Actinoallomurus bryophytorum: one gene and its partner. The protein of the gene in region 1 interacts with the protein of each later gene in a pairwise test. Links are inferred from orthologs where the notes say so. Each region holds a gene or a part of one and is shown on either strand. Other genes may lie near its edges.

The links.
Region 2: the proteins of rpe (region 1) and eno interact in binary tests that used the Escherichia coli proteins (3 or more experiments, as listed by UniProt). The link is inferred for Actinoallomurus bryophytorum from one-to-one orthologs.

The regions. Positions count from the first base shown.
Region 1 is NZ_VFOZ01000001.1:110,015-113,170, reverse strand. The notes cover bases 264-3,106. They hold rpe (ribulose-phosphate 3-epimerase), read left to right. Parts: upstream 264-1,272; coding sequence 1,273-1,941; downstream 1,942-3,106. Other genes in these bases: FB559_RS00535 (quinone oxidoreductase family protein), read right to left, coding at 3,100-3,106; FB559_RS00540 (MBL fold metallo-hydrolase), read right to left, coding at 1,932-2,948; FB559_RS00550 (class I SAM-dependent methyltransferase), read left to right, coding at 569-1,246; FB559_RS00555 (LysR family transcriptional regulator), read left to right, coding at 264-560. Also shown: more of FB559_RS00555, read left to right, coding at 1-263; more of FB559_RS00535, read right to left, coding at 3,107-3,156. UniProt on the Escherichia coli protein: Catalyzes the reversible epimerization of D-ribulose 5-phosphate to D-xylulose 5-phosphate.
Region 2 is NZ_VFOZ01000001.1:1,409,232-1,412,391, reverse strand. The notes cover bases 13-2,859. They hold eno (phosphopyruvate hydratase), read left to right. Parts: upstream 13-719; coding sequence 720-2,000; downstream 2,001-2,859. Other genes in these bases: FB559_RS06675 (DUF501 domain-containing protein), read left to right, coding at 2,536-2,859; FB559_RS06680 (FtsB family cell division protein), read left to right, coding at 2,025-2,447; FB559_RS06690 (RrF2 family transcriptional regulator), read left to right, coding at 115-546; FB559_RS06695 (sulfate/molybdate ABC transporter ATP-binding protein), read left to right, coding at 13-110. Also shown: more of FB559_RS06695, read left to right, coding at 1-12; more of FB559_RS06675, read left to right, coding at 2,860-3,160. UniProt on the Escherichia coli protein: Catalyzes the reversible conversion of 2-phosphoglycerate (2-PG) into phosphoenolpyruvate (PEP). It is essential for the degradation of carbohydrates via glycolysis.

The DNA of each region.
Region 1 (3,156 bases):
ACGGCCTGCGGCAGGTCCGCTCGGGCGAGGTCGACCTGGCGCTCGTGGACGACTGGACCGGGCGGCTGCCGACGCGTGGCGGGGGCAGCCTGCGGTTCTCGCTGCTGCTCCACGATCCGCTCGTCCTGGTCGTGCCCGCGAGCCACTGGGCCGCCGACCAGAGCCACGAGATCGACCTGTGGCGACTGCGCGAGGAGCCGTGGCTGGCCGCGCCGGCGGGCGAGCCGTCCCGCCAGGCGTTCGACCGGCTGCTCGCGGACGTGGGAGGCGCGCCGCCGATGCCGTGGGAGTTCGAGGGCCTCGGCACGATCCTCGGCCTGGTCGCGCGCGGCGTCGGGATCGCCGCCGTGCCCAGCCTCGCGCTCACCGCGGCGGTGCCCGGCATCGTGGCACGCGCACTGCCCGGTTCGGTGACGCGATACGTGTACGCGGTCGTGCGGACGGCGAGCGTACGCCGCCCGTCGGTCGCGGTTACGTTGGAGGCGCTGCGGGACGCGGTGGCCGAGATCGACGTCATGTCGGTGGGCCGGCCGCCGAAGGCCGATGATCTAGCGAAGTGAGGGGTGCCATGCGCCGCAGCGCGAGAGGCGTCGAGCGGCACTGGCGGCATCAACGGCTGATCCCGGCGGTCTATGACTTCGTCGTGGAGCACGAGCGGCTGGCACGACTGGGCGGCCGGGTGCTCTGGGGCGTGGACGTGCGCGCCATGTACGCCTCGTTCGCCGAGGCCGGACGGCTGCCCACGGGCGCCGCGGTGCTGGATGTGCCGTGCGGGGGAGGCGTGGCCTTCCGCGGCGTGCCGCCGGGCGCGGACCTGCGCTACGTCGCGGCCGACCTGTCCCCGATGATGCTGCGCCGGGCACGCGCGGAGGCCGGCCGTCGTGGTCTGCCGGCCGTGTTCGTGCGGCTGAGCGTGGACCGGCTGCCGTTCCCGCCGTCGGCGTTCGACCTCTGCGTGACCTACAACGGCCTGCACTGCCTTCCCGACCCCACGTCCGCGGTGGCCGAGATGGCACGCGTGCTGCGGCCCGGCGGCGTACTCCGGGGCAGCGCCGTGGTGACCGGGGCCGGGCGGCGTTTCGACGCGCTCATCGCGGTGTTCCGGTGGCGGGGCGACTTCGGAGCTCCCGGCGACGTGACCGATCTGCGCGGCTGGTTGTCGGCGGCGGGGCTCGAGGCCGTTTCGGTGAGCCGCTCGGGCGCCCTGGCGCACTTCTCGGCCGTGAAGCCCGGCGGCGACGACTAGCGCCGGTCCCTACACTTGGGCGCATCATGGCCGTGCAAATCGCTCCCAGCATCCTGTCCGCCGACTTCGCCCGGCTCGCCGACGAGGTCGCCGCCATCGCCGACGCCGACTGGGTCCACGTCGACGTCATGGACAACCACTTCGTGCCCAACCTCACCATCGGGCTGCCCGTGGTCGAGGCGCTCCTCAAGACGACGACGCTTCCGGTGGACTGCCACCTGATGATCGAGGACCCCGACCGGTGGGCCCCCGGCTACGCCGCGGCGGGGGCGGCCAGCGTCACGATCCACGTCGAGGCGGCGAGCGCCCCGATACGTACGCTCCGCGAGATCCGTTCCGCGGGGGCCCGTGCCGGGCTGGCCCTCAACCCGGGCACGGCCGTCGACCCGTACGCCGACCTGCTTTCTGAGATCGACATGCTGCTCGTGATGACCGTCGAGCCGGGCTTCGGCGGGCAGCGTTTCCTCGACGTGGTCCTGCCGAAGGTGCGCCGGGCGCGTGAGCTCATCAAGGGCCGTGACCTCGACGTCTGGCTCCAGGTCGACGGCGGCGTCAACGCCGGGACCATCGAACGCTGCGCCGAGGCGGGCGCGGACGTGTTCGTCGCGGGCTCGGCGGTGTACTCCGCCGACGACCCCGCGGCGGCCGTACGCTCCCTGCGCGAGCGCGCCGCCGCGGTTTCGTCTCAGGCGTAGACCGCGGTGGGGCCGTCCATCCGCTTGCCGATGCGGCCCTGGGCGGCGAGCACCTCGAGGTGGGCACGGGTCTCCGTGGTCGCCAGCATCTGGTTGAACATGTCCAGCTCGTCGAAATGACGCTCGTGCCGGGTCCAGGTGAGCGCGCGTGCCGTCTCGTACGCGGTGCCGGCCCCGGCGGCGATCACGGAGGCACAGGCGTCCAGGCGTTCGGCATGGTGGTCCAGCAGGGCGTCCACCCGCGCGTGCACGCTGTCGGTGACGGGCCCGTGCGCGGGCAGCAGCCGGAGGTCGGGCAGCTCACGGACGACCTTCAGCGACGCGAGGTACGAGCCGAGCGGCGAGGACTCGGGCGCGCTCTCGAACCCGATCGAGGGCGTGATGTGCGGCAGGACGTGGTCGCCCGCGAACATCAGCCCACCGGCCAGGTCGGTGTAGACCAGATGCCCGCGCGTGTGACCGGGGGTGGGCACGGCGAGCAGCTGACGTCCGCTGAGGGGCAGCTCGGCGCGCCCCTCGATCCACTCGTCCGGCATCTCCCACTCGGCCGGATCGTGACCGCCCTCGCGCCAGGCGGCCCGTAGCTGCTCGATGAGGGTGTGGGCGCCGCACGCGAGCAGCTGGTCGAGCTGGGGCGACCGGTCGGGCGGCCCGGAACGGGTCAGGACCTCGAGCGTCGGGCGCTCACCGATCCCGAGACTCACCCGCGTGCCGAACTCCTTGCGCACCGCGATGGCCTGCGTGTAGTGGTCACGATGGACGTGGGTGACCAGGAACCTCGTGATGTCGGCGACCCGGAAGCCGATGTCCTTGAGGGAGGTCTCCAACTGCCGGCGGGCCTCGTCGAGGGCCCAGCCGCCGTCGATGAGGACCAGGCCTTCGGCGTCCTCGATGGCGTAGACGTTGACCGCCCGCAACCCGTCCGAGGGCAGCGGCAGTGGTATCCGGTGCACTCCAGGCGCGACCTGGAACGCTCCAGGTTTGATCCACTCGGTCCGATCTGACATCGACACGCCCTCGTCTTTCCGGATCCGAAAAATTAGAACCTGATTCGATCTATACCGGACTCACCGGCTCGGGACCACGCCTGAGGCCGGTGAATCTGGACACTCTAGCCGCGGCCGGCACCGGATGCGGGCGTGCGTACGGCGGTGATGGTCATCCGCGGAGGCGGACGACGTACTTGCCCGCACCGCGCCCCTCGGCGAGCATCTG
Region 2 (3,160 bases), 1.3 Mb from region 1 along the record:
ACGCGTGGGCCCAGGTCACCCGGGGGCTGGCCGAACGACTTGGGCTGGCGCCGGGTGAGACCGTGCATGTCCGGCCCAGCTCCGACGCTCGGACCCTCGCCATCGCCTGAGCCTGTGCACATCACCGCACGTACCGACTACGCCCTACGGGCCGTACTCGCCCTGGCCGCGGCGGACCCCGCCACCGTCACCGCCGGCGCGCTGGCGGCCGGGGAGGGCATGCCGCTGGCCTTCCTGAAGACCATTCTCAGTGAACTACGCGGCGCCGACCTCATCGCCACCCAGCGCGGCCCGGAGCGCGGCTACCGGCTGACCCGGCCCGCCACCGAGATCTCGGTCGGCGAGGTCATCCGGGTGGTCGACGGCTCGCTCACCGACATCCGCGGCGAGCCGGCCGCCGACGCCTGCTACGAAGGCACGGCGACGCACCTGCGCCACGTCTGGCTGGCCGCCGACACGGCGGTGCAGAACATCGTCGACCAGGTGACCCTTGCCGACGTCGTCACCGGCAACCTGCCCCCGCACGTCCGTGACCTCACCGGCTGAGCCGGGCCGTACACGGTCGTGCCGGAAGAGGACGTGCTGGGAACGTCAAGGTGTCTCCTGGCCGAACTTGCTCCCCGGTGAACCCGAAACAGGGGTGGCGTTGCGCCGGGGCCCTCTCCGGGGCGGCTAGGCTCGTGGGGCGAAACGTCCCGTAGTGATTACAAGGAGATCAAGTGTCGTCGATCGACGCCGTACACGCTCGGGAGATCCTCGACTCCCGTGGTAATCCCACCGTCGAGGTCGAGGTGCTGCTCGACGACGGCAGCGAGGCGCGCGCCGCGGTGCCGAGTGGAGCCTCGACCGGTCAGTTCGAAGCGGTCGAACTCCGCGATGGCGGCGAGCGCTACAACGGAAAGGGCGTCGAGAAGGCCGTCCTCGGAGTGCTCGACGAGATCGCGCCCGAGCTGCTCGGCTACGACGCCGACGACCAGCGCCTCATCGACCAGGCGCTCATCGACCTGGACGGCACGCCGGACAAGTCCCGCCTCGGCGCGAACGCCCTCCTCGGCGTGAGCCTGGCGGTGGCCAAGGCGGCCGCCAAGACGGCGAACCTCCCGCTGTTCCGTTACGTCGGTGGCCCCAACGCGCACCTGCTGCCGGTGCCGATGATGAACATCCTCAACGGTGGTGCGCACGCCGACACCAGCGTCGACATCCAGGAGTTCATGGTCGCGCCGATCGGCGCGCCGACGTTCAGTGACGCGGTCCGCTGGGGTGCGGAGACCTACCACGCGCTGAAGTCGGTGCTCAAGGGCCGCGGCCTGGCGACCGGGCTGGGCGACGAGGGCGGCTTCGCCCCCGAGCTGCCGAGCAACCGCGACGCCCTCGACCTCATCCTCGAGGCGATCAAGAGCGCCGGCTTCCGGCCGGGCACCGACATCGCGCTCGCCCTCGACGTGGCCGCGACGGAGTTCCACACCGATGGCACCTACGACTTCGAGGGTGCCAAGCGCTCGTCGGAGGAGATGGCCGCCTACTACGGTGAGCTGCTCGACGCGTACCCGCTGGTCTCCATCGAGGACCCGCTGTCCGAGGAGGACTGGGCGGGCTGGAAGGCCCTCACGGACGCCGTCGGCGGCAAGGTGCAGATCGTGGGCGACGACCTGTTCGTCACCAACCCCGAGCGCCTGCAGCGCGGCATCGACGCGGGCTCGGCCAACGCCCTGCTGGTCAAGGTCAACCAGATCGGCACCCTCACCGAGACGCTCGACGCGGTCTCGCTCGCCCAGAGCAACGGCTTCCGCTGCATGATGAGCCATCGTTCCGGCGAGACCGAGGACACCACGATCGCCGACCTGGCGGTGGCCACCAACTGCGGTCAGATCAAGACCGGCGCCCCGGCGCGTAGCGACCGGGTGGCCAAGTACAACCAGCTGCTCCGCATCGAGGAACTCCTCGACGACGCCGCGCGCTACGCCGGTGCCGCCGCGTTCCCCCGATTCCGCTGGCAGTAGAGCCGATGGCTCGCATGATGCACCGTGACTGAGGAGAAGAAGCGCCCGGCCGAGGTGGACGCCAAGGAGTTGCGGCGCGCCCACCTCACCGGGCGTGCCGCGATCCTGGCCGTGGTCGCCTGCGCCATCGCGCTGAGCCTGGCCTACCCGGTGCGCGAGTACATCGCGCAGCGGCGCGAGATCGCCCAGCTCCGTGTCCAGCAGCGGCAGGCACAGCAGCAGGTCGAACAGCTCGCCGCGCAGAAACAACGCCTCGGCGACGAGTCCTACATACGCGGCCAGGCGCGGAGCCGCCTGCACATGTGCGACCCAGGGGCGAAGTGCTACGTCGTGCTCGGTGGCGACCAGGGGGAGACCGGGGACGCAGGCCACAAGGCCGCACCGCCCGCGCCCCCGTGGTACGTCACCCTCTGGCAGTCGGTGGACGCGGCCGACCGGCGCCGCTGACCGCATAACCTTGCAGCGGACGCTCGGCTCGTATTCAGGGCCCGGCGGCATACTCGATGGGCTCGACGAGACACTCGAGGGGACAAGGGTGATCGACCAACGCGACGCCGCCGCGGTGGCGGCCCAGCTCGGCCGTGAGCCGCGCGGGCTCCAGGCGGTGGCCCATCGCTGCCCGTGCGGACTGCCGGACGTGGTGGAGACCGCGCCGCGGCTCTCCGACGGCTCCCCGTTCCCCACGCTCTTCTATCTGACCTGTCCGAAAGCGGCCTCGGCCATCGGCACCCTCGAGGCGAGCGGGCTGATGCGGGAGATGACCGCGCGGCTGGCCACCGACCCTGAGCTTGCGGAGGCGTACGCGGCGGCGCACGATGACTACGTCGCCCGCCGGGACGCCGCCGCGCGAGCGCAGGGCGTCGAGCCGCTTCCCGCGGGTACGCAGAGCTCAGGTGGCATGCCGGCACGGGTCAAGTGCCTGCACGCCCTCGTCGCGCACGAACTCGCGGTACCGGGTGCGAACCCCATCGGCCGCGAGGCCCTCGATGCCCTTCCGGACTGGTGGCGGTCCGGAAAATGTGTAACTGTCGAAACGACTTCACACACTGCCTGTCAAGCGAGTCAGGAAGCTGTCATGATCGCGGGCGCGACGGATACCCAACGGGAGACCCGGGGTACGGGACCCGGGCCGGGAGCACGCGCCGGCCGTGATGGCGGAA